Regions from separate parts of the Kocuria salsicia genome, predicted to be linked through region 4. Evidence: riboswitches for the same ligand, from Rfam matches in the RefSeq annotation. Region 4 holds a riboswitch; each other region holds the start of a gene.
What was found. A riboswitch is a leader RNA that binds a small molecule or an ion and turns the genes downstream of it on or off. The one in region 4 is predicted to bind S-adenosylmethionine.

Region 1: another riboswitch for S-adenosylmethionine. It lies ahead of ABD264_RS11575 (methylenetetrahydrofolate reductase); the one in region 4 lies ahead of ABD264_RS10505 (bifunctional o-acetylhomoserine/o-acetylserine sulfhydrylase).
Region 2: another riboswitch for S-adenosylmethionine. It lies ahead of ABD264_RS05640 (hypothetical protein); the one in region 4 lies ahead of ABD264_RS10505 (bifunctional o-acetylhomoserine/o-acetylserine sulfhydrylase).
Region 3: another riboswitch for S-adenosylmethionine. It lies ahead of ABD264_RS09615 (cobalamin-independent methionine synthase II family protein); the one in region 4 lies ahead of ABD264_RS10505 (bifunctional o-acetylhomoserine/o-acetylserine sulfhydrylase).

What each region holds. Positions count from the first base shown of each region.
Region 1 covers NZ_BAAARF010000024.1:1,147-8,760, forward strand. The annotation lists gene ABD264_RS11560 (cystathionine gamma-synthase) at 1-328, opposite strand, end outside; gene ABD264_RS11565 (aminotransferase class V-fold PLP-dependent enzyme) at 385-1,674, opposite strand; gene metE (5-methyltetrahydropteroyltriglutamate--homocysteine S-methyltransferase) at 1,769-4,279, opposite strand; gene ABD264_RS11575 (methylenetetrahydrofolate reductase) at 4,531-5,538, opposite strand; SAM riboswitch class IV at 5,581-5,696, opposite strand; gene ABD264_RS11580 (MFS transporter) at 5,677-7,290, opposite strand; gene ABD264_RS11585 (TetR/AcrR family transcriptional regulator) at 7,368-7,614, shown strand, end outside.
Region 2 covers NZ_BAAARF010000005.1:37,559-45,172, forward strand. The annotation lists gene ABD264_RS05620 (3-hydroxyacyl-CoA dehydrogenase) at 1-628, shown strand, start outside; gene ABD264_RS05625 (metal-dependent transcriptional regulator) at 1,009-1,791, shown strand; gene ABD264_RS05630 (LTA synthase family protein) at 2,038-3,573, shown strand; gene ABD264_RS05635 (hypothetical protein) at 3,595-4,176, opposite strand; gene ABD264_RS05640 (hypothetical protein) at 4,708-5,067, opposite strand; SAM riboswitch class IV at 5,079-5,194, opposite strand; gene pgm (phosphoglucomutase (alpha-D-glucose-1,6-bisphosphate-dependent)) at 5,349-6,983, opposite strand; gene ABD264_RS05650 (amidase) at 7,180-7,614, opposite strand, start outside.
Region 3 covers NZ_BAAARF010000010.1:112,540-120,153, forward strand. The annotation lists gene ABD264_RS09590 (acetyl-CoA C-acetyltransferase) at 1-90, opposite strand, end outside; gene ABD264_RS09595 (CoA transferase subunit B) at 87-764, opposite strand; gene ABD264_RS09600 (CoA transferase subunit A) at 761-1,561, opposite strand; gene ABD264_RS09605 (IclR family transcriptional regulator) at 1,732-2,565, shown strand; gene ABD264_RS09610 (3-hydroxybutyrate dehydrogenase) at 2,618-3,370, opposite strand; SAM riboswitch class I at 3,459-3,545, shown strand; gene ABD264_RS09615 (cobalamin-independent methionine synthase II family protein) at 3,560-4,771, shown strand; gene ABD264_RS09620 (MFS transporter) at 5,099-6,520, shown strand; gene ABD264_RS09625 (thiolase family protein) at 6,718-7,614, shown strand, end outside.
Region 4 covers NZ_BAAARF010000012.1:125,298-132,911, forward strand. The annotation lists gene ABD264_RS10505 (bifunctional o-acetylhomoserine/o-acetylserine sulfhydrylase) at 1-1,417, opposite strand, end outside; SAM riboswitch class IV at 1,492-1,610, opposite strand; gene ABD264_RS10510 (VOC family protein) at 1,716-2,354, shown strand; gene ABD264_RS10515 (CPBP family intramembrane glutamic endopeptidase) at 2,496-3,260, opposite strand; gene ABD264_RS10520 (sensor histidine kinase) at 3,492-4,763, shown strand; gene ABD264_RS10525 (response regulator) at 4,760-5,548, shown strand; gene ABD264_RS10530 (ABC transporter ATP-binding protein) at 5,671-6,555, shown strand; gene ABD264_RS10535 (ABC transporter permease) at 6,552-7,614, shown strand, end outside.

The DNA.
Region 1 (7,614 bases), on a different contig from region 4:
GACGGAAAGTGCCGCCGTAGACGTCCGAGGCGAGGACCACGTGATCGCCCGGCGCGAGGACCGCCCGCAGCAGCGCATCCTCCGCGGCCATCCCCGAGGCGAACGCGAACGCCCGCGTCCCCTGCTCCAGCGAGGCGAGCTGCTCCTCGAAACCGTTGCGCGTGGGATTGGAGCCGCGGCTGTACTCGTGGCCGCCGGCGCGGAACTCGTTGACGCCGTCCTGGGCGAACGTGGACGTCTGGTAGATGGGCGGGACCACCGCGCCGGTGGTCGGGTCGGGCTGCTGGCCGTCGTGGATGGCGCGCGTGGCGAGTCCGTGGCGGGTCATGGTGTCCTCCTGGGTGCGGATCGAAGTGTGCGGGGTGGGGTGGCGACGCCGCGCGGTCACGCGTGCGCGTGCGGCGCCTCGGCCGGGGCGATCACGGACAGGGCCTGGAAGAGATCCGCGGTGAGGTCCGCCTCGTCCTCCAGCCCCACGGTGAAGCGCAGAGTGTTCTCGGTGATGCCGCTCGCCGCGAACTGCTCGGGGGTGAGACGGCAGTGGGTCATGCTTGCGGGGTGCGCCACGAGGGTGCGGACGTCCCCGATGTTGGCCGCCAGCTTGATGAGCCGCAGGGCATCCACCGCCTGCTCCACCTGCTCGGGGGTTCCGTGCAGCTCCACGGAGAACACGCCGCCCGCACCGCGGTAGCCGCCGGTCTCGAGCAGCTCGGCCTGGCGTGGGCCGTTGTGACGAGGGTGGTGCACGTGCGCCACGGCCGGATGCTCGGACAGTGTGGCTGCGAGCCGCTGCGCGGTGGCGGACTGGCGCTCCACACGGACCCCGAGCGTCGTGATGCCCTGCAGGATCTCGTGCGCGGTGGTGGCGCCCATGCACGGGCCGAGGTCGTTGAGGTACTTGCACCGGGCCACGCCCAGCAGCGCACGCTTCGCTCCGTAGACCTCCACGGCGGAGCGGTCGCCCCACCGGTGCTGCCGCTCGGTGAGCCACGGCCAGCGCTCCGGGTCCCGGGTGGGATCGAAGCGCCCGGCGTCCACGAGCAGACCGCCGAGCGGTCCGCCGTGACCGGAGAGGTACTTGGTGGCCGAGTGAACCACGAAGTCCGCGCCGTGCTCCGCGGGGGTGTACAGGTGTGGAGTGGCCACGGTGTTGTCCACGATCACCACGGCACCGTGGCGGTGGGCGATCTCCGCGATGGTCTCGAGCTCGGGCAGCTCCGTCAGTGGGTTCGCAATGGACTCCAGCAGGAACACCCGGGTCCCCTGCCGCAGCGCGTCCTCCCACTCCTGCGGGTTCCGGGGGTCCGCGAAGGTCACCTCGAGTCCGGTGTCCGCGAGGGTGTCCGTGAGCAGGTCCACGCTGCCGCCGTAGATCCGCGAGGACACGACGGCGTGCGCGTCCTCCGCGGGACCGGTCAGCGCCAGCAGCGCGAGCGCCAGCGCCGCCTGCCCGGATGCTGTGGCCACCGCGCACTCTCCGTGCTCGAGCCGAGTGATCTCGGCCTCCAGCGCGGCAACGTTCGGGTTGCCGGTCCGCGCGTACGTGAACCCACCGGCCCGCTGCGCGAACACCGCGCGGGCCTCCGCGAGGGAGTCGAACGCGTACGCCGCGCTGTGGTGGATGGGCTGGACGATTGGCGTCCCCAGCGGGGCGCGAGCTGTGGTGTCGCTCAAGACGTTCTCCGTTTCTCGGTGCCGCGCGGCCCCGCCCCGGAGGGATGCGGGGCCGCGGATCGTGCTCGGTGTGCTTCGTGGGCCGGGCCCGGGGTCAGCGCTTCGGGGCGCCGACCCTCGCGCTGGCCGGCGCCGCGTGGGTCGAACGGGCGCGGTCGGTGTCGTGCTGCGGGTCCCCGTGGTGCTCGGTACCCGGGCGACCCGCCCCGGGGACGGCCCGTGCGGCGGCGTCGGCAGGGGCGTCGCCCTCTCGCGCGAGCTCCCCGCGGACCGTGACGGCCGCGGCCACCAGCCGGTCCAGGGCGGCCTCCGTCTCCGTCCAGCCGCGGGTCTTCAGGCCGCAGTCCGGGTTGACCCACACGCGCTCGGCGCCGATCGAGTGGGCGGCGTGGCGCACGCGCTGGGCGACCTCCTCGAAGGTGGGAACGCGCGGGGAGTGGATGTCCCACACGCCGGGACCCACATCCCGCGGGAAGTCCGCGGCGGCGAGCCCATCCACGATGCCCGAACCGGACCGGGAGGCCTCCAATGTGGTGACGTCCGCGTCCAGACCGTCGATCGCGCCCAGCACCGTCTCGAACTCCGAGTAGCACAGGTGCGTGTGGATCTGCGTGTCCGTGGCCGCCCCGCCCGTGGCCAGGCGGAAGGACCCCACGGACCAGTCCAGGTACTCCGGACGGTCCGCCTCACGCAGCGGAAGCAGCTCACGCAGGGCGGGTTCGTCCACCTGGATGATCGCGGTCCCGGCAGCCTCCAGGTCCGTGATCTCGTCCCGCAGTGCCAGCGCCACCTGGTCCGCGACCTCCGCGGCGGGGGCGTCGTCGCGCACGAAGGACCACGCGAGGATCGTCACCGGGCCCGTGAGCATTCCCTTGACGGGCCGCTCGGACAGGGACGCCGCGTAGGAGGTCCAGTCCACCGTGATGGGCGCGGGTCGGGAGACGTCACCGAACAGGATCGAGGGGCGCGTGCACCGTGAGCCGTAGGACTGCACCCAGCCGTGGCGGGTGGTTGCGAAGCCGTCCAGGGCCTCCGCGAAGTACTGCACCATGTCGTTGCGCTCCGCCTCCCCGTGCACGAGCACGTCCAGGCCCAGTTCCTCCTGCGCGCGCACCGTGTGGGCGATCTCCTCCCGGATCCGCGCGGTGTACTGCGCGTCCGTGATGCGCCCGGCGCGGTGCTCGGCGCGGGCCGTGCGGACCTCCGCGGTCTGGGGGAAGGAGCCGATGGTCGTGGTGGGCAGTACGGGCAGCTGCAACCGCTCGTGCTGCGCGGCGCGGCGGGCCTCGGCGGTGTCCCGGCGGCGGTCAGTGTCCCGCACGGCGGCGGTGCGCTCGCGGACCTCTGCTCGGTGCGTGGCGGGGTGGTTCGCGCGGGCCTCGCGCACGGCGGCGTCGTGGCGCAGCGTCTCGGCCACCGTCTCCCATCCCTGCTCCACGCCGCGCGCCAGTTCCACGACCTCGCCGACCTTCTGGTCCGCGAACGCCACCCAGGCGCGCACGGCCGGGTCCAGCCCGGTCTCGCGGGCGGCGTCGTGCGGCACGTGCAGCAGCGGCGTCGCCGTGCCCACGGCCACCGGTCCGTGGGCACGGGAGCGCAGCAGGTCCAGCTTCTGGACGGCCCGTGCGAGGTCCGTGCGCCACACGGTGCGGCCGCCGACCACGCCGGCCACGACCGGGCGCTCGCCCCACGCCCGCAGGGCGGCCTCGCCGGGGACGTCGCCGCGGTCCAGGTCCACGGCCAGGGCGTCCACGTCCGTACGGGCCAGGGCGAGCTGCGCGTCCTCGCCGGCGTCCCCGTAGCCGACGGTCACGAGGATCTGCGGCCGGTGGGCGGGGTAGCTCAGCCGCGCGTAGACGGTCTCCAGAGCGGCCACGAGCTCGGCGCGCGGCAGCTGCCACCCGTCCGCGGCGAGGGCGGGCTCGTCCAGCTGCACCCACGGGATTCCGGCGTCCGCGAGAGCGGAGAGCAGGGTGGTGTAGAGGGCCACGACGTCCTCGAGCCGGTCCAGGGGGCGGACGCCGGAGTCGTCCGTGGTCTCGGGACGAGAGAGCAGCAGCAGGCTCAGCGGCCCCACCAGGACGGGGCGGGTGACCGTGCCCGTGGCCGCGAGTGTGGCGGCGAAACGCTGCACCAGACTCTCGGGGTGCGCACTCAGGGGGGTGTCCGGGCCGATCTCCGGCACGTAGTAGTGGTAGTTGGTGTCGAACCACTTGGTCAGTTCGAGCGGTTCGAGGTGGTCCGTCCCGCGGGACAGTGCCGTCACCAGTTCGATGCCGCGCGGGGTGTCCGGGGCGGCGGGACGGTAGCCGTCCGCCGCGAAGCGGGCGGGGACCGCACCCAGAGCCAGGGCGGTGTCGAGCACGTGGTCCACGGCGAAGCCCTCGGAGGGCACCGCGGCCGGGGCGCTCAGGCCGAGCCCCGTGAGCCGGGAGGTGGTGCGTTCCCGCAGTGCGGCGAGCGTGTCCAGCACTGTCTGGGCAGGGTGCTGGACCGGATCGCCCCAGTACGCCTCGAGCGCCTTCTTCAGCTCGCGGTCCGGGCCGATGCGGGGATAGCCGAGAACGGTGGCGGTGGGGAACGGGGTGGTGGGTCGAGCGGTCATGGGAACTCCTTCGTGAATCTCTGGTGGATGCGATGCCTGGTGGCGTGGATGCTTCGGTCGGTGGTGATCGTCTGTGGTGCTGACGGGGCCGGGTTGCCGACCTGCTGTGTGACGTGCGGGGCTGAGCTGCCCGGTGCGGGCGGGAAAAGGGTGTGCGATACCGCGACCGCGGGCGGGTGCGCTCGCGGAGCGGGGCCTGAGGGAGTGGGAGAGGTGCGGCGGGAGGATGACGGCGACGCCGCGGCGTCGGCTCAGGAGGCCGGGCTGCGGCCCCGGTACTCGCGGGCGGCGTCCCGCACGCGCAGGTGCTCCAGGATGGTCAGAGCGGCGTCCGGGCGGTTGAACGTGTAGAGGTGGAAGCCCGCGCAGCCGAGGTCCAGCAGGTCGTCGATCAGTGAGAGCGTGGCGGCGATCCCGCGGCGGCGCAGCTCGTCCGGGGTGCCCGCCGCCAGGAAGTCGGTGAGCCGCTTCGGCACGGCCACGCCGGTGATCTCTGTCATCCGGCGCAACCGCTGCGGGTTGCTCAGCGGCATCAGCCCGGCGACCACCGGGATGTGAATGCCCTCCGAGCGGGCGCGCTCCAGGAAGCGGGCGTAGTCCTCGGGCTCGTAGAGCACCTGGGTGATCGCGTAGTCCGCGCCGGCCTCCTGCTTCTCCCACAGGGACGCCAGGTCCGCCTCGAAGTCCCGGCCACGGGCGGGGGAGGGGTAGCATGCCACGGACACCGACAGCGGCCGGGTCCCGGGGCGGTAGCCGTCTCCGAAGCGGCGCCGCTCGACGTCACGGATGAGCGAGACCAGTTCCGAGGCGCGGCCGAGCCCGCCACGGGGAGTCTCCCACTGCCCGCTGCCCAGCGGCGGGTCCCCGCGCAGCGCGAGGAGGTCGCGAACACCGTCGTCGAGCAGCTGCTCCACGGAGCGTTCCAGGCCCGCGCGGTCCGTGCCGCCGCACGTGAAGTGGGCCATCACGGGGGTGCTCGTGGTGCGGCGCAGGTGGCGCAGTGCCTCCCGGGAGACACCCGTGCCAGCGGAGTGCCCGTGCGTGACCGAGAAGAAGTCCGGACCGGCCTGGGCCATGGCGTCGATGTGGGACCACACGGTGTCCGGGTCCGCGTCCGGGCGGGGCGGGAACACCTCGAAGGACACGAGCGTGGAACGCCGGGGACGGCGCACGAGCCAGGACGTGCCCGTGGGCGGGTCAGCCACCGGGGCCTGCTGCCGGGCCGGGGTCTGCTGCGATGCGAGCGACGGTGCGGACATGTGAAAAAACCTCCGACGTTGACGCCGGAGGTCCAGTTCCGAGCGCCGTACTTGCCATCACGCGGTTGCGCAACGGCCGGATCGTCATCTGGGGCACCCCACTACAGCAGGAGGGTTGCCGCCCGGCTAGCCAGAGCTTTATACCGGGACTCTTGATCCTTTGTTGTTCGAGAGCGTAGCACGGCTCACACCGTGGCCGTCAAGGGGCGGACGGGCGTGCGCCCGGCGTGCAACGGGAGGTCGCACGCCGGGCGCAGCGGGGCGGGGCTCAGTGCTCGTCCGCGGCGTGGGAATTGGTGAGCGTGGTGCAGAGCCGTAGCCGCTGATCACGGCCACCAGCACGGCGACCACCAGGTAGATGACGCGCTCGCCGTGGAAGAAGGACTCCAGGAAGTCCGCGGACCACAGACCGTCCGGCAGGGTCCTGGCCACGAGCGCGGCGAGGATGGTGCCCACCACGGCGGTGCCGAGCGAGTTGCCGAGCTCCTGGCTGACGTCGTTGAGCGCGGTGCCCATGGAGGTCTGGTCCTCGGGCATGGCCTCGATCAGCGCCACGGCGCACACGGTCATGATGATGCGCAGGCCCATGGCCATCAGGCCCATGCCGGCGGCGAGCACCCAGTAGCCGTGTTCCACCTCGAAGGCCAGCACCAGGGTGCCGAGGACCACGCTCGCGGTGGCGATCATGCAGGTGACGCGGTGACCGAACCTCGCGATCAGCTTCTCGGAGACGGGGCTCGAGATGATCATCATGACCACGAACGGCAGGTTGCCGAGACCGGCCTTCATGGGGGACCAGCCCAGGGCGTACTGGAAGTGCAGGATCAGCATGAACATCGCCGCCATCATGGCCACGGAGCTGCCGAGCTGGGCCAGTGCGGCGCCGCGCACGGTGGGGCGCGTGAGGACGGCGAGGTCGATCATGGGGTGCGCGGCGCCGCGCTCCCGGGCGATGAACACGACGACGGCGAGGGCCGCTCCCACGAAGCAGGCGAGGGTGACGGGAGACGTCCACCCGTTGTCGACGCCGCTGGTCAGTGCGTAGCAGCCGAGGCCCATGGCGGCCATGGTGGCCAGTGCGGCGGGGAGGTCCAGGGGCGTGGTGTGCAGGTCCTCGGCGGTGTCCTTGGGCACCCCGTACAGCAGCCCGAGGATCGCGAAGGCGGCAATCGGGGTGTTGACGAACAGCAGCCAGTGCCAGCTCACGGACTCCAGGGCGCCGCCGGCCACGACCGGGCCCAGTGCCATCGCGCTCATGCCGATGATGACCATGATCGAGATGGCGCGCATCCGCACCTTCTCGTCGTCGAACAGGCGGAAGACCAGGGACATGGTCACCGGTGCCATGCACGCGGCGAACATGCCCATGACGGCGCGCAGCGCGATCAGCTGGCCCGCGTCCTGGACCAGCCAGACCAGGGCGGAGACCAGGCCGAAACAGGCGAGGCCCACGGTGAGCACGCGGCGCCGGCCGAAGCGGTCCGCGAGGGAGCCGGAGGTGAGCAGCAGGGAGCCGAACATCAGCGAGTACGCGCCGGTGACCCACTGCAGCTGGGTGGTGGAGGCGTGCAGGTCCCGGCCCATGGTGGGCAGGGCGATGGTCAGGACGGTGTTGTCCACCATCTCGACGAAGAAGCAGAGGCACAGGGCTGCGAACGGCAGCCAGGCCTGGCTGATCGTCTTGCCGACGATCGTGGCCGGAGCGCTCTCCCGCGAGGGGGAGGTCACCGGCTCGAAGGTGGTGTGGGACATGTCGTGAGCCTTTCTCGAACATGGTTCCAATTTCAACCTGCTGCGATATTAGAACGGGGTTCGGTAAAGTGCAATCCATGAGTCCAGCACCCGAGTCCAAGCGCACCCGCGGCCGCCCCAGGGGGAGCCGGCCAGCCCTCTCCCTGCCCGCCGTGGTCGATGCCTCCGTGGCGCTGCTCGACGAGGCGGGCCAGGACGCCCTGACCTTCCGGGCGCTCGCGGCCCGCATGGAGACGGGTGTGGGGGCGATCTACCACTACGTGACCGGGCGCGATGAGCTGCTCGACCGCGCGACCAACGCGATTCTCGCGGACGTCCTGAGTG
Region 2 (7,614 bases), on a different contig from region 4:
GGATCTCGAGGCGGCCCTGCAGGACGCGGACATCGTGATCGAGGCGGTGCCCGAGAACCTGGAGCTCAAGAAGAAGGTGTGGTCCCAGATCGGTGCGGCCGCGCCGGAGAAGACCGTCCTGTGCACCAACTCCTCCACGCTGCTGCCCAGTGACATTGCCGAGTCCACAGGCCACCCGGAGCGGTTCCTGGCGCTGCACTTCGCCAACGAGGTGTGGCGCAACAACACCGCTGAGGTCATGGGGCACGCGGGCACGGACCCCGCGGCAGTGCAGGCCGTCCTGCAGTTCGCGGAGGAGATCGGGATGGTGCCGATCCACATCAAGAAGGAGCAGGCGGGCTACATCCTCAACACCCTGCTGGTGCCGTTCCTGACGGCGGCATCGCACTTGTGGGTCAACGACATCGCACAGGCCGAGGACATCGACAAGACCTGGCGCACCGCCACCGGTTCTCCCCTGGGCCCCTTCCAGATCCTGGACCACGTGGGCATGGAGACCTATTACCAGATCAACATGAATGCGGGGACCGAGGAGTCCCAGCGGGTTGCGGAACGCGTGAAGCGGGAGTTCATCGACCAGGGTCACATGGGGCGCAGCTCCGGGCAGGGGTTCTACACGTACGAGTGATGCCCCGGCCGAGCCCCGGCGCGGAGCCGCACGCGGCCGCGGCCCACGCCGGGCAATAACGGAGCACAGGCAGATCTGAGCGCCATTTTCTGTGTTCGCTCCGCTATGGCACGTCTCCTGCGGGACTCATTCCGCCGCAGCGGCCCTGCAGGCGGGCGCGTCCCCGTCGCACGGCCTGACGACGCCGCAGGGTGACCCCTCGCGCGCGGCCGACGGCGCGGCGTCGCCGGGTGTCGCGGCACCCGAAGCGACTTCGGACGGGAGCCCGGACGCGGTCCCGAGAACGGCCCGAGCGGCGTCGCCTCCGTCTGCCGTCCCCGGCGCGAACGCCGAGGGGCGCACCCTTGGGGACGTCCCCGGCGGGCCGCTAGCCTGAACCCGTGCACCCCGCAGAGCTGAGCCCGGCCACCCAGGACTACCTGAAGACCATCTGGCGGCTGGGCGAGTGGGAGCCGGAGCGGGTGACCACCACGTCGCTGGCCGCGCGCATGGGCCTGGCGGCCTCCACCGTCTCGGAGGCGCTGAAGAAGCTCACCGCACAGGGCCTGGTGACCCGGCCCGCGTACGGGGTCGTCGAGCTCACCGAGCAGGGGCGGGACGTGGCCGTGCACATGGTGCGCCGCCACCGCATCCTGGAGATGTTCCTGGCCACCGAGCTGGGCTACGCGTGGGACGAGATCCACGACGAGGCCGAGGTCCTCGAGCATGCCGTCACCGACCGATTCATTGACCGTGTGGACGCCAAGCTCGGCCACCCGTCCGAGGACCCGCACGGGGATGCGATCCCCTCACGGGACGGGGTGGTCACCCCCGCCCCGGCCGTTCCGCTCGCGGACGTCACCCACCCGGAGCCCGTGCGGGTCACGCGCGTCTCGGACGAGAGCCCCGAGACCCTGCGGGTGCTCGCCGAGGCGGGGATCCAGCCGGGCGCGGTGCTGCGGGTGCTCCCGGGCCCGGCCCGCAGCGCCACGGTGCAGGTGCGGGTGGCCGGTGGGGGCACGACGCCGGAAGGTGGCCTTCTCGGGGACGGCTCGCCAGCCGATCGGCAGACGCAGACCTCTCCCGGTACCCAGGGCGCGGACGTGACCTGGGGTGACGCCCTGGAACTCGGCATCCTCATGGCGGAGGCCGTCTGGGTGCAGGCCCTCACCCACGCGGGCTGAACGGGACGGCCGCTCGCCGGGCCGGCTGCGGACAGCATCAGCCTCGCGCTGGACCGGTCGATGCCTCCCCGGGCAGCAGGGTTCTCTGCCGTGTCCGGCGCCGCCGCGGGCCCACAAGGTGAACAGCAGGTGACCGGAACATGTCCTACCCTTGAAAAAACACGAACTCGAACGCGACGGCACACCATGCCCGGGCCGCGGCGGTGCGGGCTGGCACCGGATGATCCAGGAACACGAGGTCCAGACATGTCCGAGGGTTTTCTGCGCGTGGGCAGGCGAGTGGGCCGCTGGACGGGTCGCGGGCTCTGCTACGGCCTGATCTGGCTGGGACTGACCCTGCTCGCGGCGGGCGGGATCATCCGGCACTACTGGGGCCAGATCTCGGTGGGGCAGATGCGCATGAACCTGATGTCCGTGCAGGCAGACGGTGGCGGCGGGTCCGTGGTGTGGATCTCCGTGCTGGTCATCGGGGTACTTCCCCTCCTGGTCACCGTGGGCATCGCCTTCGCGCGTCGGGCGTGGGTCCGCAGAGCACGACGCGCGCAGGGCACCCGGTCGTCCCGCGGCGTCGTGCGCTCGGCCTCCGCCGTGACCGTGGCGGCGGTGTTCGTGGCCGGGAGCACGAGCTTCGCGTCCGCGGTGGACCTGCCCCAGTACGTCAAGGCCGTGAAGTCCCCTCACGACATCGGCTCCACGTACGTCCAGCCCACCATCACGAGTGACGCGGACAAGCGCAACCTGGTGGTCATCTACCTGGAGTCCGGGGAGGCCACGCTCGCGGACGACCAGCTGTTCGAGAAGAACGCCTTCGCTCCGCTCGAGGAGGTCACCCGGCCCGAGGACGGGTGGCGCAGCGCCGAGGACTTCCAGCAGTACGAGGGCGGTGGCTGGACCATGGCCGGGATCGTCTCCACGCAGTGCGGGATCCCGCTCAAGGAGTCGGGTGACGCAGGCTCCGCCGACATCGGCGCCGGGCAGGAACAGTATCTGGGTGGCGTGACCTGCCTGGGGGACGTGCTGCAGAACCACGGGTACACGAACACGTTCCTGGGCGGGGCCAACTCCTCCTTCGCGGGCAAGGACACGTTCCTGCGAAGCCACGGCTACACCGAGGACAAGGGTCTGGAGGACTGGCGTGCGGCGGGCGAGTCCGCGGAGAACTTCCGCAGCGACTGGGGCCTGAGTGACGAGCGGCTCATGGCCCACGCCAAGGACGAGGTGGACCGCCTGCACGCCGAGTCCGAGCGCACGGGCCAGCCGTTCAACCTGTCCATGCTGACCCTGGACACCCACGAACCCGTCCACGTCTACAATTCGTGCGACGTGGACACCCAGAACCAGGTGACCTCCGTGTTCGCGTGCTCCATGACCCAGGTGGCCGGGTTCGTGGAGCACATGAAGACCCAGGGCTACCTGGAGGACACCTCCGTGGTGATCATGGGCGACCACCTCAAGCACATGAGCGCGGGGGACGCCTTCCACGATCAGCTGGACCACCACCCCAACCGCACCGTGTTCAACCGCGTGTGGATCCCGGGCGAGACCGCCGGGCAGCCCCTGCGGGCCGGGGCGGACCAGCTCAGCATGTACCCCACTCTTCTGGAGGCGGCGGGACTCTCGGTGCACGACGGCGCCGCGGGCCTCGGCACGTCCGTCCGGCGGCAGGAGCCTCCCCAGGGCTCGGCGCAGGCGATGGACCCGGAGGAGTACCAGCAGCTGCTGGACTCGCGCTCCGCGGACTTCTACTCGCGGGCATGGGACCCCGAGAACCCGGTGGGATGACCCCCTGACCCCTCCGGGTGGCTACTTCCCACCCGCCTGCGTCCCGCCGGTCAGCCCGGCACGGATGCGGCCCGCTGCCTCCCGGGCGCGCGTGCGCGCCGAGCCCGCCTCGTCCCGGGCGCGGCGGGCGGCGGTGCGGAGGTAGTCCGCGCTCTGGGCCGTGAACCCCTTGCGCCCGATGGTGCGGTGCTGCAGCTCGATCACCGCCTCGGCGGCGTCCGGACGGGAGTCCGAGGCCAGGGCGATGACCTTGTCCCCGTGCCGCCGCCACAGATTGCGGCTGGTGCGTGTCATGGCGGCCAGGGTCTGCTCCGGCTCGCGAGTGAGATCCACCCACCGCGTGTACGCGGGCTGGATGTCCCGCGGGGCCGGCCGTGCTTCGAGCCGGTGCAGACCCGCGGCGATCGCGGGTGTCGTGGCGTTCTGCCGCTGCACGGCGGCCGCGAAGGCCGTGCCCACCGGGGACGGCACCTGTGGCTCCACCCGCAACCACGCCACCGAGTGCTCTCGCGCCGCCGAGCGCAGTTCGCGCACCGCGTCGGGCAGAAGCTCGGGGTGCGCCAGGGCCGGGCCCGTACGGGGTGTACCAGACCACCCCGGCACGGGAGCGCTCCTCGACGACGAGGGCGTGCCACCCGGCGCAGTCAAGGGTCTGAGCGCGTCGCGAGAGACCGGTCAGGAAGTGCTGCCAGGGCTCGGCCTGCAGCACGCTGGACGGGCCGAGGCCTGTCAGGGGTCCGGTTGGGCGTGGGCGTGCCTCATGCGGGGTGCTCATCCTTGAGCGTCTGCCCCCGCTGCAAGGGAGCGACCTGGGGCCGCGGAGGTCGATCCTCCTCAGATAGCCAACCTCACCGACCCGCAACATCACCCGTGCGGCGTGTTCCCGTGCGATGGCGGCGTTTCCTCCGCCGCACGCCAGAGAATCGTGTCTCCGCACTGCCCCTCCCCAGGAGGACTGCCAGCTGGGACGGCGGACGCCCGGCCGCATCCGAGGGACGCACCGTCGGGGTGAGCTGAGCGGAACGGCCGGTGGGTCGCGCCTGCGGCGCGCACCACCGGCCGTCCAGCCGTGGGGAGGAACCGGCACGGAATCAGCCGGGCCAGCAGTGTCCTCCCCGTCTCACGGCCGGGAGATCACTGCTCCCGGACCACCGCCGGGTGCAGCAGGGCGCGCCGACCCGGCGTGCTCTGCACACTGGCGAGCGACGTCCCGGGGTCGAACGAGGCCGCAGCCCCGCGCTGCAGCGTGTGGAACCGTTCCAGCAGGGCGGGGTCGTGGCACCACCACGTGCGGGTCTCGCCGTCCGGGAACGTGGCCTGCACCGTGTTCCCGTGCGGGGGGTCCAGCTCCACCCGGACCCACCGGTCCCGGTTCTCGGAAGCCAGGCGGGCCTGGATGTAGTGTGCGTTGTGCCCCGGGTGGTAGCTCCGGCAGGCGGAACCGTCCTCCGGGTGGATGCACGGGTGTTCGGGGGTGTGAACGGAGACGCTCATGATGGTGACCTTTCGCAGTCTTCCGCGCGGCGGGTGCCGGGCGGCGGATCTTCCTCCGGGGGCACCGGGTGCGAACAACCGGTTGCCAGCCGACCAGCCGGAGGGCTGATGGTCGGGCTTCTTGATCCGGGGACATCACAGCACAGTGCTCAGACAGGCACAAGCGTCGGTGCTGTCCGACGACAAAGAGGGGCCGCCGAGTGGCACGGGAGGGAGCACCCCGTACCGCTCAGCGGCCCCTGGACAGCCTGCCAGCGCGGGACGTGCCCGCACCGCGGCACTCAGCCGATCACCGAGTCCACCAGCGCCTTCGCCTCCTGCTGGACCTGCTTCAGGTGCTCCTCGCCCTTGAAGGACTCCGCGTAGATCTTGTAGACGTCCTCCGTGCCGGAGGGGCGGGCCGCGAACCAGGCGTTCTCCGTGGTGACCTTCAGTCCGCCGATCGCCGCGCCGTTGCCGGGTGCCTCTGTGAGCTTGGCGGTGATGCGCTCACCGGCCAGGGTGTCCGCGGTGACCTGCTCGGGGGACAGCTTCTTGAGCGCGGCCTTCTGCTCGCGGTTCGCCGGGGCGTCAATGCGCTGGTAGACGGGGTCGCCGAACTGCTCGGTGAGCTCGCGGTAGCGCTGAGAAGGCGTCTTGCCGGTGCGCGCGGTGATCTCCGCAGCGAGCAGGGCCATGATGATGCCGTCCTTGTCCGTGGTCCACGCGGAGCCGTCCAGCCGCAGGAAGGACGCACCGGCGGACTCCTCGCCGCCGAAGCCGACGGAGCCGTCCAGCAGACCGGGGACAAACCACTTGAAGCCCACGGGCACCTCGTCCAGGCGCCGCCCCAGGGACTCGGCCACGCGGTCGATGATGGAGGAGGAGACCAGGGTCTTGCCCACCCCGGCGTCCTCCCGCCAGCCCTCGCGGTTGCGGTAGAGGTAGTCGATGGCCACGGCGAGGTAGTGGTTGGGGTTCATGAGCCCGGCGTCCGGGGTGACGATGCCGTGGCGGTCGCTGTCGGCGTCGTTGCCCGTGGCGATGTCGTAGCGGTCCCTGTTGCCGATCAGGGATGCCATGGCGAACGGGGAGGAGCAGTCCATGCGGATCTTCTCGTCCCAGTCCAGGGTCATGAACGCCCACTGCGGGTCCACGGTGGGGTTCACGACGTCGAGGTTCAGCCCGAAGCGCCGGCCGATCTCCTCCCAGTACGCGACCGAGGCGGAACCCATGGGGTCCGCGCCGATGTGCAGCCCGGACTTCCGGATGGCGTCGAGGTCGATGATCTGCGGCAGCGCGGACACGTAGCTGTCCAGGAAGTCGAAGGTCCCGGTGGTCTCCGCGGCGGCGGCCTCCTCCAGGGGCACCCGCTCCACGCCATCGAGGCCCGCCGCGATGAGGTCGTTGGCGCGGTTCGCGATCCACTCGGTGGCGTCCGTGTCCGCGGGACCGCCGTGCGGGGGGTTGTACTTGAAGCCGCCGTCCGTGGGCGGGTTGTGGGACGGGGTGATCACGATGCCATCCGCGCGGTCCTCGGGCTCGGAGGCGTTGTACGTGAGGATTGCGTGGGACAGCGCCGGGGTGGGCGTGAAGCCGTCCCGGGAGTCCAGCAGGGTGCGCACGCCGTTGGCCGCGAGCACCTGCAGCGCGGTGTCCTGCGCGGGTCCGGACAGCGCGTGCGTGTCCTTGCCCATGAACAGGGGGCCGGTGATGCCCTGTGCCGTGCGGTACTCCACGATCGCCTGGGTGATCGCCGCAATGTGGTTCTCGTTGAACGAGGTCTTCAGTGAGGACCCGCGGTGCCCGGAGGTGCCGAACACCACGCGCTGGTCAGGATCGTCCGCGTCCGGTACGCGGTCGAAGTACGCGGCCAGGAGCTGGTCGATGTCCACGAGGTCACTGGGTTGGGCGACGGTGCCCGCACGGTTGGTCATGTCACCAACCTAGTCCCGAATCCGCGTCCCGTCAGGCGGCACATCCAGTTCCGTGCGTGCCGGATCCTGCCAGGGATGGCGACGCCGCGCGGGTGGGATGCCTTCGTCACGGTCACGGGGACTCGACGGCGGCACGTGGCCGTCCCGCGGAATCGGGCACTGCGGTCCGGGGGAGGGGGCGCGGCGAGACGGCGGGTCAGGCGACGAGGTGCGCGCGCGGCGTCGTCGCCGGGTCCAGCTGGGCGACGAGCGCGAGCAGCCGGGCCTCCGAGGACGGTCCGCCGATCAGCTGGACGCCCATGGGCACGGGGCCCGGGTAGTCGCCCGTGGCGGGAACGGCCCACGTGGTGGGGTACGTGATGGCAGGCAGTCCCACCACGTTCACCACGGACGTCCACGGCGTGTACTGGCACTGGCGCTCGTAGTCCTGGTCCGCCCCAGCGGGGTCCGCGATGTCGTACCCCTCGTGGAACCACCCCACGGGCCGGGGCGGCATGGCCAGCGCGGGCGTCAGGACCATGTCCAGGTCCGCGAACCGCCGGATCACGTCCGCCTCGATGCCGCGCAGCACGGCCACGGCGTCCGCGAGCTCCACGGCCCCTCGCTGCAGGGCGCGGGCGCGGAACGTGCG
Region 3 (7,614 bases), on a different contig from region 4:
GGCGCTCTGGGACGCGAGCGCCCCGAGCAGCTTTCCCTGCGGGGTGCGGGCCCCGTTGACGATCACGATGTCGTTGGCGTTCTCGGTCACTGTTCCTCCTGAACGGGTACGGAATCGGGGGTGACGTCCACCAGATCCACCCGGTAGTTCGCTTCGGTCTTCTCGGCCACTTCTGCTTCGCTCACCCCTGGGGCCAGGGTGCGCAGCACGAGTCCGGCGTCCTCGACGTCGAACACGCACAGGTCCGTGATGATGCGGTCCACCACGCCCACACCGGTGAGCGGGAGGTCGCACTCGTGCTTGAGCTTCGCGGAGCCGTCCTTGGCCACGTGCTCGGTGAGCACCAGCACGCGCGGCGTCCCGGCCACGAGGTCCATGGCGCCGCCCATGCCCTTGACCATCTTGCCGGGAATCATCCAGTTCGCCAGGTCTCCCGTCTCGGAGACCTGCATGGCGCCCAGGATCGCCATCTTCACGTGCCCGCCGCGGATCATCCCGAAGGACGTGGCGGAGTCGAAGATCGCCGCGCCCGGCTGCAGGGTGATGGTCTGCTTGCCGGCGTTGATGAGGTCCGGGTCCTCGTCCCCCTCGTACGGGAACGGGCCCATGCCCAGCACGCCGTTCTCGGACTGCAGCACCACGCTCACCCCGGGCGGCAGGTTGTTCGCCACCAGGGTGGGGATGCCGATGCCCAGGTTCACGTAGTCGCCGTCGGCCAGTTCCGACGCCGCGATGGCCGCCATCTCGTCGCGCGTCCAGCTCATGCCGCGTCCCCTTCCGTGCGGCGGCCCGCGGTGGGCCGTTCTTCCGCGCCGCTCTCCGGCGAGCGCCGGTCCTCTGCCGCGCGCACGACGTCGCCCTCGGGCCTCGGCCGCGTGGTGCGCTGCTCGATCTCCTTGGGCACCCCGGAGTACCGCACCACGTGCTGCACGTACACGCCGGGGGTCACGATGTGGTCCGGGTCCAGCTCGCCGGGAGCCAGCACCTCCTCGACCTCCGCGAACGTGACCTTCCCGGAGGCCGCGCACACCGGGTTGAAGTTGCGGGAGGTGCGCCGGTAGACCAGGTTGCCGTCCGTGTCCCCGCGCCAGGCGTGCACGAGCGCCACGTCCGCCACGATCCCGCGCTCCTGGACGTAGGTGCGCCCGTCGAACTCGGCGGTGGGCTTGCCCTCGGCCACGGGGGTGCCCACCCCGGTGGCCGTGTAGAACGCGGGGATCCCTGCCCCACCGGCGCGCAGCCGCTCCGCGAGGGTGCCCTGCGGAGTGAACTCCACCTCCAGCTCGCCCTCCAGGAACTGGCGCGCAAACTCCCTGTTCTCCCCCACGTAGGAGGCGAGCACCTTGGAGACCTGCCGGTTCTCGAGCAGCAGCCCGAGACCCTTGCCGTCCACACCCATGTTGTTGGAGACCACGGTGAGGCCTTTGACGCCGCTGTCCCGCACCGCCTCGATGAGGTCCCGCGGAATGCCCGAGAGACCGAACCCTCCCACCGCGAGGGTCATGCCGTCCCGCAGCGTCTCGGCCAGCAGGCCGGTGACGTCGTCCCTGAGTTTGGACATGGCCGCCCTTTCCGGATTGTTCCGTGTGATCTGCCTCTCACCCTAGGAAGGGTTCACATCCTGGTCAAAGAAATCCGTGGTGCGTCGCGGAACGAGCCACATTCTGGAAAACTGGCGGTTGATCGTCCACATGGTGGACAAGCGGGACCTGGCGGGCAGAGGAGTCGGCGATGGCGGGAGCGGCGGAGCAGCCGGGCGGGGCGGAACTGGCGCCGTCGACCTCGTCGCGGGCCACGGCGACGTCGGGCACCCAGGTGGTTGGGCGGGTCGCCGCGGTGCTGCAGGCCGTGGCCGCCGCGGGAACGGCCGGCACCGCCGAGATCGCCCGCAGCACGGGACTCACCCGCCCCACCGCCCACCGCCTGCTCACCGCGCTGGCCCACGAGGGGCTGCTCGATCGGGACGGGACCGGCTCCTGGGCGCTCGGCTTCGAGCTGACCCTCCTGGGGGCGGTGGCCGCGCAGCGCTACCCGGCGCAGGACCTCGCCACTCCGCACCTGCGGCGCCTCGCGGAGGCCACGGGCGAGTCCGCGTTCTTCTCAGCCCGCCGCGGGGACGAGGTGATCTGCCTCGAACGCGCCGAGGGCTCGTTCCCCGTCCGCTCGCACGTCCTGCACGAGGGCCTGCGACTGCCCCTGGGTGTGGCCTCAGCAGGTCTGGCAATCCTCGGCCACCTCCCGGACGAGCAGCTGGAGGCGGCGCTCGCCGCGACCCGCGAGCGCCGCAGTCAGCTCGGCCCCCAGCACGACGACGCCCACGTCCGTCATCTCGTGTCCCACGTTCGCGAACACGGCTGGTCCCTGAACCCGGGGCGGATCGTGGAAGGCTCGTGGGGCATGGCCGCGGCGGTCTTCGACGCCTCCGGCCAGCCCCGCTACGCGCTGTCCCTCACGGGGATCGAGTCCCGCTTCCGCCCACCGCGGCAGCACCAGCTGGGCACCGCGCTGCTGGAGCAGGCCCACCGGCTCAGCACGGCACTGCGCACGGGCCGCGCGGCGTCGTAGTCCGTCCCGCGCTGCGTCCCGGACGGCCGTGGGCGACGGCGTCGTCACCCGCTCAGGAAGCCGTCCAGCCGCCGTCCATCGTGTAGGACGCACCGGTCATCATCCCCGCGGAGGGCCCGGCCAGGAAGGCGATCAGCTCGCCCACCTCCTCGGGCTCCACGAGCCGCTTGACCGCGGCCTCGGTGAGCATGATCTTCTCCACGACCTCCTCCTCCGCGATGCCATGGGCGGCCGCCTGGTCCGCGATCTGGCGGTCCACCAGCGGGGTGCGCACGTAGCTGGGGTTCACGCAGTTGCTCGTGACACCGTGCGCGGCACCCTCCAGCGCCACGGTCTTGGAGAGCCCCTCCAGGCCGTGCTTCGCGGCCACGTACGCGGACTTGAATTCGGACGCGCGCAGTCCGTGGACCGAGGAGACGTTGACCACCCGCCCCCAGCCCCGCTCGTACATGTGCGGCAGGGCTGCGCGAATCAGCAGGAACGGGGCCTCGAGCATGAGCATGAGGATCCGGTGGAAGTCTGCGGGGTCGAAGTCCTGGATGGGCGCCACCTTCTGGATCCCGGCGTTGTTGACGAGCACGTCCACGTCCAGGGTGAGCTCGGCGAGCGCGGCGGTGTCCGTGAGGTCCACGACCCACGCCTCACCGGCCACCTCGTCCGCGAGGCACTGTGCGGCGTCGGAGTCGATGTCCGCGATCACCACGTGGGCGCCGTCGCGTGCCAGGGCGCGGACCGCTGCGGCACCGATGCCGCTCGCACCACCCGTCACGATTGCCTTCTTGCCGTCAAGGGGTGCTGGGGACATGCTCTGGCTCCTTCGCCGTCGGGTCGTGCGCCCCACGATAGACGCCATGATTCGCCCGTCCCCCTCCATGTGCTGTTGGATGGAGGGGCAACCATCCAGAGCGGCCGAGAGATCTGGCTCGTCGAAGCCGCAGCAACCGGGGCGCGCCCGGTGCTAATGCCAGAACCGATGGAAAGGACGCACCACCCCATGCCCCACAACACCGACCGCTTCCAGACCACCCACGTGGGCTCGCTGCCCCGCACGCCCGAGCTGCTGGAGGCCAACAACCGTTTCCAGGCGGGCGAGATCGACCTCCCCCAGCTGGGCGAGGCGCTCGACGAGGGGGTCAAGGAGATCGTGCGCACCCAGCGCGAGATCGGCATCGACATCGTCAACGACGGCGAGTACGGTCACACCACGTCCGGCGCGGTGGACTACGGGGCCTGGTGGAACTACTCGTTCCACCGCCTGGGCGGGCTGACCCCCACGGACGAGGACCGCTGGAACGACGCGGAGAAGCACCGCTCCAGCCCGGGGCACATCGTGCTCACGAGCTTCCCCGACCGCCGCGACCGCGAGCGCTTCCGGGACGCCTACGAGGACCCCACGGCGGGCGTGCTGGCGCACCGCAACACGGTCTCGCAGCCCAAGATCACGGGCCCGCTGACCTACACGGGTCAGGAGGCGGTGGCCGGCGACATCCGCCGCGTGAAGGACGCGATGGCACTGAACGGGGCCACGCAGGGCTTCGTCGCCGCACTGTCCCCCGGCTCCTGCGCACGCGTGAAGAACGAGTACTACGCCACGGACGAGGAACTGGTCTACGCGTGCGCGGAGGTGATGCGCGAGGAGTACAAGGCCATCGTGGACGCCGGACTGACCGTGCAGATCGACGACCCCTCGATCGCCGAGTCCTGGGACCAGATCAACCCGGAGCCCACGGTGGAGGACTACCTGGACTTCACCCGGCTGCGCGTCGAGGCCCTGAACTACGCCCTGCGCGACCTGCCGCAGGAGCAGATCCGCTTCCACCTCTGCTGGGGCTCGTGGCACGGGCCCCACACCACGGACCTGGAGCTGAAGTACCTCGTGGACCTCATGCTCACCATCAACGCGCAGGGCTACAGCTTCGAGGCGTCCAGCCCCCGTCACGGCCACGAGTGGAAGGTCTGGGAAGAGCACCCGCTGCCCGAGGGCAAGGTGGTCTACCCCGGCATGGTCTCCCACTCGACCAACGGCGTGGAGCACCCGGAGCTCGTGGCGCAGCGCATCGAGCAGTACGCCTCCGTGGTGGGCCGCGAGAACGTCATCGCCTCCACGGACTGCGGGCTGGGCGGGCGCTTGCACCCGCAGATCGCGCTCGCGAAGCTCGGGTCGCTCGTGGAGGGCGCGCGGATCGCCTCGCAGCGCCTCTTCTGAGCCCTTCCGCCTCTTCCAGCACCGACGACGACGCCGCGCGCGCCGTCACGCGGGCCCGACACCTCCACGGGGTGCCGGGCCCGCGGTGCGTGGTGACCCCGTTCTGCCGCGGCGTCGCGGGCGTGGCCGTGCCGGTGCGCGGAGGTGACGTGCCGCCAGGGAAGCCTCGCGACGACGCCGTAACATATACGATTCTATACACGACATGCGTGACCGGGCTCACACGCATGCGTACACTGCCGTTTCAAGACCAATCGGTCGGTTATTGCATTCAGGCCCCTGCCTCTGGCACCACGGACGTCCGTCCGAAGATTCTGGAGATCCACCATGGCATCAACCACCACAGCGCCCGCGCAGGGCCACACCATGAGCCGCGAGGAGCGCAAGGTCCTCGCGGGCACGCTCGTGGGCACCACCATCGAGTGGTACGACTTCTTCATCTATGCCCAGGCCGCCGCGTTCATCCTGGCCGCGCACTTCTTCAACCCGCTCGGGGCGGAGAACGCGCAGCTCGCGCAGGTTGTCTCGTGGGCCTCCCTGGGCATCAGCTTCCTGTTCCGCCCACTGGGCGCGATCGTGGCGGGGCACATCGGCGACCGCTTCGGCCGCAAGGTCACGCTTGTGATGACCCTGTTCGGCATGGGCGCGGCCACCACGTTGATCGGCTTGCTGCCCACCTACGAGAAGATCGGCATTGCCGCTCCGATCCTGCTGGTGCTGCTGCGCATCCTGCAGGGCTTCTCCGCCGGCGGTGAGTGGGGCGGCGCGGCCCTGATGTCCGTGGAGCACGCCCCCGTGAACAAGCGCGGACTCTTCGGCGCGTACCCGCAGATCGGCGTGCCGATCGGCATGCTCATGGCCACCCTGTTCATGTTCGGCCTGAGCACGGGGCTGACGCCCCAGCAGTTCGAGTCCTGGGGTTGGCGCGTGCCGTTCCTGTTCTCCGTCGTGCTGATCTTCGTGGGCTGGCTCATCCGCCGCTCGGTGGACGAGTCCCCGGTGTTCCTGGAGATGCAGCAGCGCGCCAAGGAGTCCTCCGCGCCCCTCGGCCAGCTCTTCCGCAAGAACCCCCGCGAGGTCCTGCTCGCCGCGCTGATCTTCGCCGGCAACAACGCCGCGGGCTACCTGGTGATCGCGTTCTTCGCCTCCTACGGCACGAAGGTCCTGCACATGTCCCGGCCGGAGACCCTGGTCGCCTCCCTGGTGGGCGGCATCGGCTGGCTGATCTTCACCATGCTGGGCGGCTGGATGTCGGACAAGGTGGGACGCAGGCGCACGTTCATGATCGGCTACGGCATCATCATTGTGTGGGCCATCCCCATGTGGTGGCTGCTCAACACGGCGTCCCTGCCGCTGTTCGCTCTGGCGATCTTCGTGCTGACCATCGGCCTGGGCCCGTCCTACGGACCGCAGTCGGCCATGTACGCGGAGATGTTCCCGGCCCGCGTGCGCTACTCGGGCGTCTCGATCGGCTACGCGCTGGGCTCGATCATCGGCGGTGCGTTCGCGCCCATGATTGCCGAGCTGCTGCTCGCCCGCACCGGCCAGGCGTGGACCATCGGCGTCTACATCTCGCTGCTGTCCCTGGTGTCGTTCATCGCGGTGTGCTTCGTGAAGAAGTCGGACCAGGGCAAGGACCTGCACGTGGCGGAGGTGCACCAGGAGTACGTCCAGGCGCACCCCGGGGAGAGCGTCCCCGCCGTCGCCGGCGAGCCGGAGACCACCTCCGCACGCCGCCCCCGGCACTGACGCGCCCCTGCGTCCACCGTCCCGCGACCCCCGACGAAGGGCCGCGGGACGCCACCCGAGAACCGGCCCGGCATCCCCACGGATGCCGGGCCTTCCCGTCTCCCCCGAGCGGGCGTCACCGATTGACGTGGCTCGCACGATCGGGGAACCTGAGCAGTGAACGATCGGTCAGTAATCCTTTCCAACTAGGAGTTGCCATGTCCTCTCTGCCGCAAGCCTTCCTCGTCGGGGGCGCCCGGACACCCGTGGGCCGCTACGGCGGCGCGCTGTCCTCGGTCCGCCCGGACGACATGGCCGCCCTGTGCATCCGCTCCGTGGTGGGGGAGGCCGGGATCGACCCCGCGCTGGTGGACGAAGTGATCCTGGGCAACGCGAACGGCGCGGGCGAGGAGAACCGCAACGTGGCCCGCATGGCGTGGCTGCTCAACGGCTACCCGGACTCCGTCCCAGGCATCACGGTCAACCGGCTCTGCGCATCCGGGATGTCCGCAATCACGATCGCCTCCCAGATGGTGAAGTCCGGTGCCGCGGAGATCGTGGTGGCCGGCGGCGTGGAGTCCATGTCCCGCGCGCCGTGGGTCATGGCCAAGCCGACCACCGCCTTCGCCAAGCCAGGGGACGCGTTCGACACCTCGATCGGCTGGCGCTTCACCAACCCCGCCTTCCTGGACGGTCCGCTCTCCCGCGACGGCAAGATGACCTACTCCATGCCGGAGACCGCGGAGGAGGTGGCGCGCGTGGACGGCATCACGCGCGAGGACGCCGACGCCTTCGCCGCACAGTCCCACGAGAAGGCGCTGGCCGCGATCTGCGCCGGGCACTTCGAGAAGGAGATCATCCCCGTGGAGGTGAAGGGCCGCAAGGGTGCGGTCACTGTGGTGGACACGGACGAGGGCCCCCGCGAGGGCACCACCACCGAGGTGCTCGCGAAGCTGCGCCCGGTGGTCGCGGGCGGCTCCGTGGTCACCGCGGGCAACTCCTCCTCCCTCAACGACGGCGCCTCGGCCGTGATCGTGGCGAGCGAGCGCGCCGTGACCAAGTACGGTCTCAACGCCCGTGCGCGCGTGGTGGACGGCGCCTCGGTGGGTCTCGCC
Region 4 (7,614 bases):
CCGCACGCGCCGTCGAGCCACCGTCCGTGCCAGCGGCGGGGTCCGCGCCTGGCCCGGTGCGGGTGGGCGCGCTCGACTCCGTGGCGGCCAGCGCCGAGAAGCCCGCCTCGAGGTCCGCGAGGATGTCCTCGATCCCCTCGGTGCCCACCGAGAGCCGCACGAAGCCGGGCTCCACGCCCGCCGCGCGCTGCTCGTCCTCGGAGAGCTGCGCGTGCGTCGTCGACGCCGGGTGTATCACCAGGGACCGCACGTCCCCGATGTTCGCCACGTTGGAGTGCAGGCTCAGCGCGTCCACGAACGAGATTCCCGCCTCCTTGCCGCCCTCCAGCACGAAACCGAGGACGGAACCGGCTCCTCGGGGGGCGTACTTGCGAGCCCGCCCGTGCCACGGCGAGGACGACAGCCCGGCGTAGGACACCGAGCGCACTTCGGGGCGGGCCTCGAGCCACTCCGCCACCCGCTGGGCGTTGTCAACGTGGCGTTCCACGCGCAGTGACAGCGTCTCGATCCCCTGCTCGATGAGGAAGGCGTTGAACGGGGAGATGGACGCGCCCAGGTCACGCAGCAGCTGCACACGGGCCTTGAGCACGTAGGACAGGTTGACGCCGAAGGCTCCGCCCTCCCCCAGATCCCGCGCGTACACCAGGCCGTTGTACGTAGGGTCCGGTTGACTGAAGCCCGGGAACCGCTCCGGGTCCGCGCCGTAGTCGAAGCGCCCCGCGTCCACGATGAATCCGCCGATCGCCGTGCCATGACCGCCCAGGAACTTGGTGCCCGAGTGCAGCACGATGTCCGCGCCCCACTCGATGGGCCGCACCAGGTACGGGGTGGCCACGGTATTGTCCACGATCAGCGGCACCCCGGCCTCGTGGGCGATCCCGGCAACGGTCTCCACGTCCAGGACGTCGTTGCGGGGATTGGGGATCATCTCTCCGAAGAACGCCACGGTGGAGGGCCGCACGGCATCCCGCCACTGCTGCGGATCGTCCGGGTCCGCCACGAACGTGGTCTCCACTCCCAACCGCGGCAGCGTGTGGCGCAGCAGGTTGTACGAGCCGCCGTAGAGGGACGGGCTGGCCACCACGTGCGTGCCCGCCCCGCCCAGGTTGAGCACGGCCAGGGTTGCGGCGGCCTGCCCGGAGGAGACCATCAGCGCCCCCACTCCCCCTTCCAGGGAGGCGAGGCGGTTCTCCACCACCTCGGTGGTGGGGTTGGTCAGGCGGGAGTAGATGGGGCCCATGTCCTGCAGCGCGAACCGGGCCGCGGCGGTGTGCGCGTCAGGGAACACGAAGGACGAGGTCTGGTGGATGGGCAGGGCCCGTGAACCCGTCACGGGGTCCGGGTTCTGCCCCGCGTGGATCTGCCGTGTCTCGAACGCCCAGTCCTGGGGGTTGTCGGGGGTGGGTGCTGTGCTCATGGCCATTCGCCTTCTCGGAAGGATCAGGGGCCAGGCGACCGTCCGCACGGTGCCCGCACGAACGGGCGACCGGTGGCCCGCGCTTGCCGTGGGCGTCGGACGACGTCCCGGCCAGGTCTTCACCCAGGGCACCCCGCCGCGGTGGGAGGGTTGCCGGTCAGCAAGCTGGGGCTTGACGCTGACTCTCGTGACCTAGACCTCCAGTTTGGGAACCCGGCCGCTGCCACGTCAAGTCCGGTGTCCGCAGTGTTGCACCCGAGGATTTGGAGGCCCGTGTGACGGGTGCCACGATGACTGCATGAAGCTGGACCACGTTTCCTTCGCAGCACAGCCGGACGGCCTGGAGGCCACCACCGAACGCATCGCGGACCGGTTGGGGATCGAGCCGGTGAAGGGCGGGGTCCATCCCCGCTTCGGCACCCGGAACATGATCCTGCCGCTGACAGACCACCAGTACGTGGAGGTCGTGACCGTGCTGGAGCACCCCGCCGCGGACAAGGCGCCGTTCGGGCAGGCCGTGCGTGCACGTTCGGAGGCCGGCGGCGGCTGGCTCGGGTGGGTCGTGGAGGTCCCGGACCTCGCCCCGTTCGAGCAGAAGCTGGGCCGACCCTCCGCGCCAGGCGGCCGGATCTTCCCGGACGGCCGCCGCCTGGACTGGCACCAGATCGGCGTCAAGGGCCTGATCGCGGATCCGCAGCTGCCGTTCATGATCCACTTCGACTCCGCGGACGAGATGCACCCCTCGCAGGCGCGCCTCACGGACGTCAGCCTGACGGGCATGGAGATCGCCGGTTCCCCCGAGCGGGTGACGGACTGGCTCGGCGGCCCCGTGGAGGACGTCCTGCGCTCGGTGGACGTCACGTGGTCCGCTCCCCACGGCACGCCCGGTCTTCTGGCGGTCACCTTCGGCACGCCGGACGGGCCCGTCACCATCTGATCCGGGGCACCGAGCCCTCCGGGTTCGACGACGCCGCTCGCACGGCCCCGCGACTCGGTTCGTCGTCGGGGCGAGCCACGGGGGGCACCATGATTGCGGACCCCATCAGCCTCGCCCCCGGGCTGGTGCTCGCGGTGGCGCTCAGCCGCCCAGGAGCTGGGGCACCAGGAACCCCACGGCGTCCAGCAGGAAGTGGCAGAGCAGCAGCGGGGCGAGCCGCCCACCGCGGCGGTAGCACCACACGAACACGAGCCCCATCACCAGGTTGCCGAGTGCCGGACCGATGCCCTGATACAGGTGGTAGCTCGCGCGCAGCATCGAGGACACCACTGCCACCGTCCACCACGAACGCCCCAGCCGCCGCATCCGGTCCGCGAGGAACGCCACCACGATGATCTCCTCCACCAGCGCGTGCCGCAGGGCGGTGAGCAGCAGCAGGGGGACGGTCCACCACGTGGTCTCCAGCGTGGACGTGGTGATCTCCGCCGTGATCCCAAGCGCGCGACCGGCCTGGTAGAGGGCGAGCGTCCCACCGCCCATCAGGACGAACAGCACGAGGCCCCACGCGGCGTCGTGCCCCGGGCGCCGGGTGTCCACGCCGATGCAGTGCAGCACGGCCGGGATCCGGGAGGTGGTGCCCGCGAGCAGGTGCAGCGCGAGCGCCACGGGCACCAGGGCAAAGCAGATCCCGGTGAGCCGGCGCAGGGCATCCAGCACGGGCAGCGGGCTCAGAGGCTGGTTGAGCGTCGTGGAGCTCTCCGCGATCGACGAGCGCAGCGCCATCTCCGCGAGGTCCAGCACGGAGTACACGGCGGAGGCGCCCAGGGAGACCCCGAGCACCAGGAGGATCTGCATCCGCAGGTCGGCGCGGGGCACACGGGGCGGTGGCTCGAGGGAATCGGTCACCCCACCATTGTGCGCGCGGCGGGACCGGTGCGCGCGTCGGCAGTTCCCGGGAGCGTCCCGCCGCAACCGTGCGGGCACGCTGCGCCCCGCGCCGAGCACGCGCCCTCCCTGCCGCCGCCCCGTCGGTGGATCCGTTGTCGGGCGGACCCATCGTGAAGGTGGCCGTCGTCGGGTCCACCCGCGAGACGGCGCGCCCCGCCGTTCGGGTCGCTCCGTCGGTAGTGGGAAGCCATGCGCCCGAGCCCCGTCGCCACGGACACCTCCCCGCCCCACCGAGCCCTGCAGCCGGGGTGGCGTCGGCGGGATGCCCTGGGTGCCGGCGTGCTGGCACTGGCCGGCGTTGAACTGGTCTACCTCTCCGACTTCGTGCAGTCGGTCCCGTGGAAGGCGGACGTCGGGTGGGTTGCCATGGGCGCCGTGGTGCTGGCCGCCCCGCTCGCCTGGCGGCGTCGCTTCCCTGTGGCCGTGATGGTGGCGGTGTCCTTCGTGTACTTCGCGCTCGGCACGTGGGCCGGGATCGAGATGTACGCCTCCCAGGTGGTGCTGTTCCTGGGCTTCTACTCCGTGGGGGCCTGGTGCCCGGACCGCCCCCGCGCCACGTGGTCCCGCGCAGCCGTGGCCGTGGGGGTGGCGGTGTGGCTGGGCTGGAGCACCGTGGACCAGTTCACGGATCCGAAGGTGGGTGAGCACGGCGTCAACGCCTACATGGCCATCGCCGCGATCCAGTTCCTCGTGAACATCGCCTACTTCGCCGGGGCGTGGGTCTTCGGCGACCGGGCGTGGAACGCGGCCATCGAGCGGCAGGAGCTCGAGGCCGCCCACGCCGAGATCCGGCAGCAGCAGGAGCGGCTTGCGGAGCAGGCCGTGAGCCTCGAACGGCTCAGGATCGCCCGGGAGCTGCACGACGTCGTGGCCCACCACGTCACGGCCATGGGCGTCCAGGCCGGGGCCGCGCGGCTGAGCATGGCGCGGGATCCCGAGGCCGCCACCGCACACCTGCGCGGCGTGGAGTCCTCGGCGCGTGACGCCGTCACCGAGCTCAAGACCATGCTCCACACGCTGCGCGACGGCGAGGAGGCCCCCGATTCCCTGCCCCGCCTCCCGGACCTCGACGCGCTCGTGGCGGAAGCACGGGCCATCGGTCAGCGCGCGGAGCTGCACCGCATCGGTCCCGAGCCGCATCTGCCGCCCCCGGCCCAGCTGGCGCTGTACCGCACCGCCCAGGAGGGGATCACGAATGCCCGAAAGCACGCCGGCCCGCGGGCCTCGGTCGCGGTGCGGCTGCGCACCGGGGCCGACCGGGTGGAGCTGGAGGTCAGCGACGACGGACGCGGCGGCCGCGCGGGGGCTCCAGCATCCGACAGCGCAGGCATGGGGGTGCCCGGCATGAGAGAACGGATCACCACGGTGGGCGGCACCCTGGAGGCGGGCCCGAAATCCGGAGGTGGCTGGCTCGTGCGCCCCACCGTTCCCACCCGCAACGACCGGGAGAAGCAGCGGTGAGTCTGCGTGTGCTGCTGGTGGACGACCAGCCTCTGATCCGCGTGGGATTCTCCGCGATCCTCACCTCTCAGGAGGACATCGAGGTGGTGGGCGAGGCCTGCGACGGCCAGGAGGCCCTCGAGCTCGCCGCCGCCCTCGCACCGGACGTCGTGTGCATGGACGTGCAGATGCCGCGGCTGGACGGCATCGAGGTCACCCGTCGGCTGCTCGCCGCAGGCTCCCGCGCTGCGGTGCTCGTGCTCACCACGTTCGACACGGACGAAGCCCTGTTCGCCGCGCTCTCCGCCGGGGCCTCCGGGTTCCTGCTCAAGTCCGCCGGACCGGAGGAGCTGATCCAGGCCGTCCGGGTGCTGGGGCGCGGGGACGCCCTGCTGGATCCGCTCGTTACGCGCAAGGTGCTGGCCCGCACCGCGGGGGCGTCCGCACTGGCCGGGGAGACGACGCCGCCCTCCCCCGCTCCGGCGGGCGACGCCGCGGCACCTGCCCCGGGCTCGCCCGCCCGGGAGCGCGACGCGGCGACGTCGTCACCCGGTGCGCCCGGTGCCGTGGCCGGGACGGCAGCGCGGCCAGGCGAGGACGCTTCCCGCGCGGGGCTCACCGCCCGGGAGACCGAGGTGCTGACCGCCATGGCCCGGGGGCTGTCCAACGCGGAGATCGCCCGCGAGCTGGTGGTGGGCAGGGCCACGGTGAAGACCCACGTGTCCAACGTGCTGCAGAAGACGGGCGCCCGGGACCGGGTCCACGCGGTGATCTGGGCCTTCGAGCACGGGCACTCCGGCACCTGAGCGCACGGCCCGCCGCGGACGGAACCCGTGCCCGGCTCCGCCCGCCGGCGGAGGTGGTCACGGCGCGGAAGATCCACCCCGAGGGGGAGGTGGACGCGCCCGGGCCTTCCTAGGCTCGGACCATGATCACAGTGAACGGGGTGAACAAGTCCTTCGGGTCGGCGCACGTGCTCAAGGATCTGACCTTCAGCATCCGCCCTGGCCTCATGACGGGGTTCGTGGGCGGCAACGGCGCGGGCAAGACCACCACCATGCGCATCCTCCTGGGCGTGCTGTCGGTGGAATCGGGGCAGATCGAGGTGGACGGCTCCCCCATCACCGCGGACTACCGTGCCGGCATCGGGTACATGCCCGAGGAGCGTGGGCTCTACCCCAAGATGACCGTGCTGGACCAGCTGGTCTACCTGGGCCGGTTGCACAGCATGACCGGCGCGGACGCGAAGGCCCGGGCCATGGCGCTGCTCGAGCGCCTGGGGCTCCGCGACCGCGCGGGCAGCAGGCTCGAGGAGCTGTCCCTGGGCAACCAGCAGCGGGCCCAGATCGCCGCCGCCCTGGTGCACGATCCCGTGGCCCTCGTGCTGGACGAGCCCTTCTCCGGGCTGGACCCCCACGCCGTGGAGACCACGGTGCAGGTGCTGCGCGAGACCGCGGACACCGGGGTTCCTGTCCTGTTCTCCTCCCACCAGCTGGACGTCGTGGAGCGGCTGTGCGACGAGCTCGTCATCCTCGCGGACGGGCGGGTGCGCGCCGCGGGCTCGCGCTCCGAGCTGCTGGCTGCGCACACGCAGCCCGAGTGGGAGCTCGACGCCGCCGCGGACACCGGCTGGGTGCGCGAGGCACCCGGCGTGGAGGTGCTCTCCTTCGACGGCGGGCGCGTGCACTTCCTGGCCGACTCCGAGGCCGCCGCCCACGCCGTCCTTGCCCACGCCGTGGCCCGGGGTACCGTCCACCGCTTCGGACCTGTCACCCGCACCCTGCACGAGATCTTCACGGAGGTCACCCGATGAGCACCGTCACCAGCACCCCTGATCGCACCACGCAGCCGCGCAGCCCGCGGCGCACATCCTTCTGGACCGCGGTGGGCACCGTGGCCGCGCGCGAGATGAAGGTGAAGGCCGCCTCCAAGCCGTTCATTATCACCACGCTGATCCTGCTGGCCGCCGCACTGGCCGCCACGCTGCTCGTGCCACGCCTGGGCGACCTCTTCGCCGGGGGCTCTACCCGCGTGGCCGTGGTGGAGCAGACCGTGCCGTCCGTCCAGGCCCTCGGCGAGGACTACGCCCCGCAGACCGTCGGTTCCGAGGATGCGGCCCGGGAGGCGGTGCTCTCGGGTGCGGCCGACGCCGCCGTGGTGCCGGATCCGGACAGTCCGGCCGGTGTGAGTGTCCTGGCCATGACGGACGCCCCCTCGGATCTGGTGCAGGCGCTGTCCACGCGCCCGGGAGTGGAGCTGCTGGATCCCACCGCGCCGAACCCCGCGCTGCGATACCTCATGTCTTTCGGCTTTGGGCTCGTGTTCTTCATGGCCTCCGTGACGTTCGGCCAGCAGATCGCGGTGTCCGTGATCGAGGAGAAGCAGTCGCGGGTCGTGGAGATCCTGCTCGCCGCGGTCCCGGCGCGGGCCATGATGGCCGGCAAGGTGCTGGGCAACGCGGCCATGGCCATCCTGCAGGTGGCCCTGCTGGCTGGTGCGCTGCTGCTGGGCCTGCAGATCAACGGGGACGTGCTGCCTCTGGACGGGATGGGCGTACCCATCCTGTGGTTCGTGGTGCTGTTCTCCACCGGGTTCGTGATGATCGCGGCCCTCTATGCCGCCGCTGCGTCCATGGTGTCCCGGCAGGAGGACATCGGCTCCACATCCATGCCCGTGATGATGCTGATCATGCTCCCCTACTTCGGGGTCATCTTCTTCAACGACAACCCGGAGGCGCTGCGCATCATGAGCTGGATCCCGTTCTCCGCCCCGGTGGCCGTGCCGCTGCGCATCTTCCTGGGGCAGGGGCAGGGGTGGGAGCACGTCGGTTCGCTGGTGCTGCTGGTCGTGACAACCGCCCTGGCCATCTGGC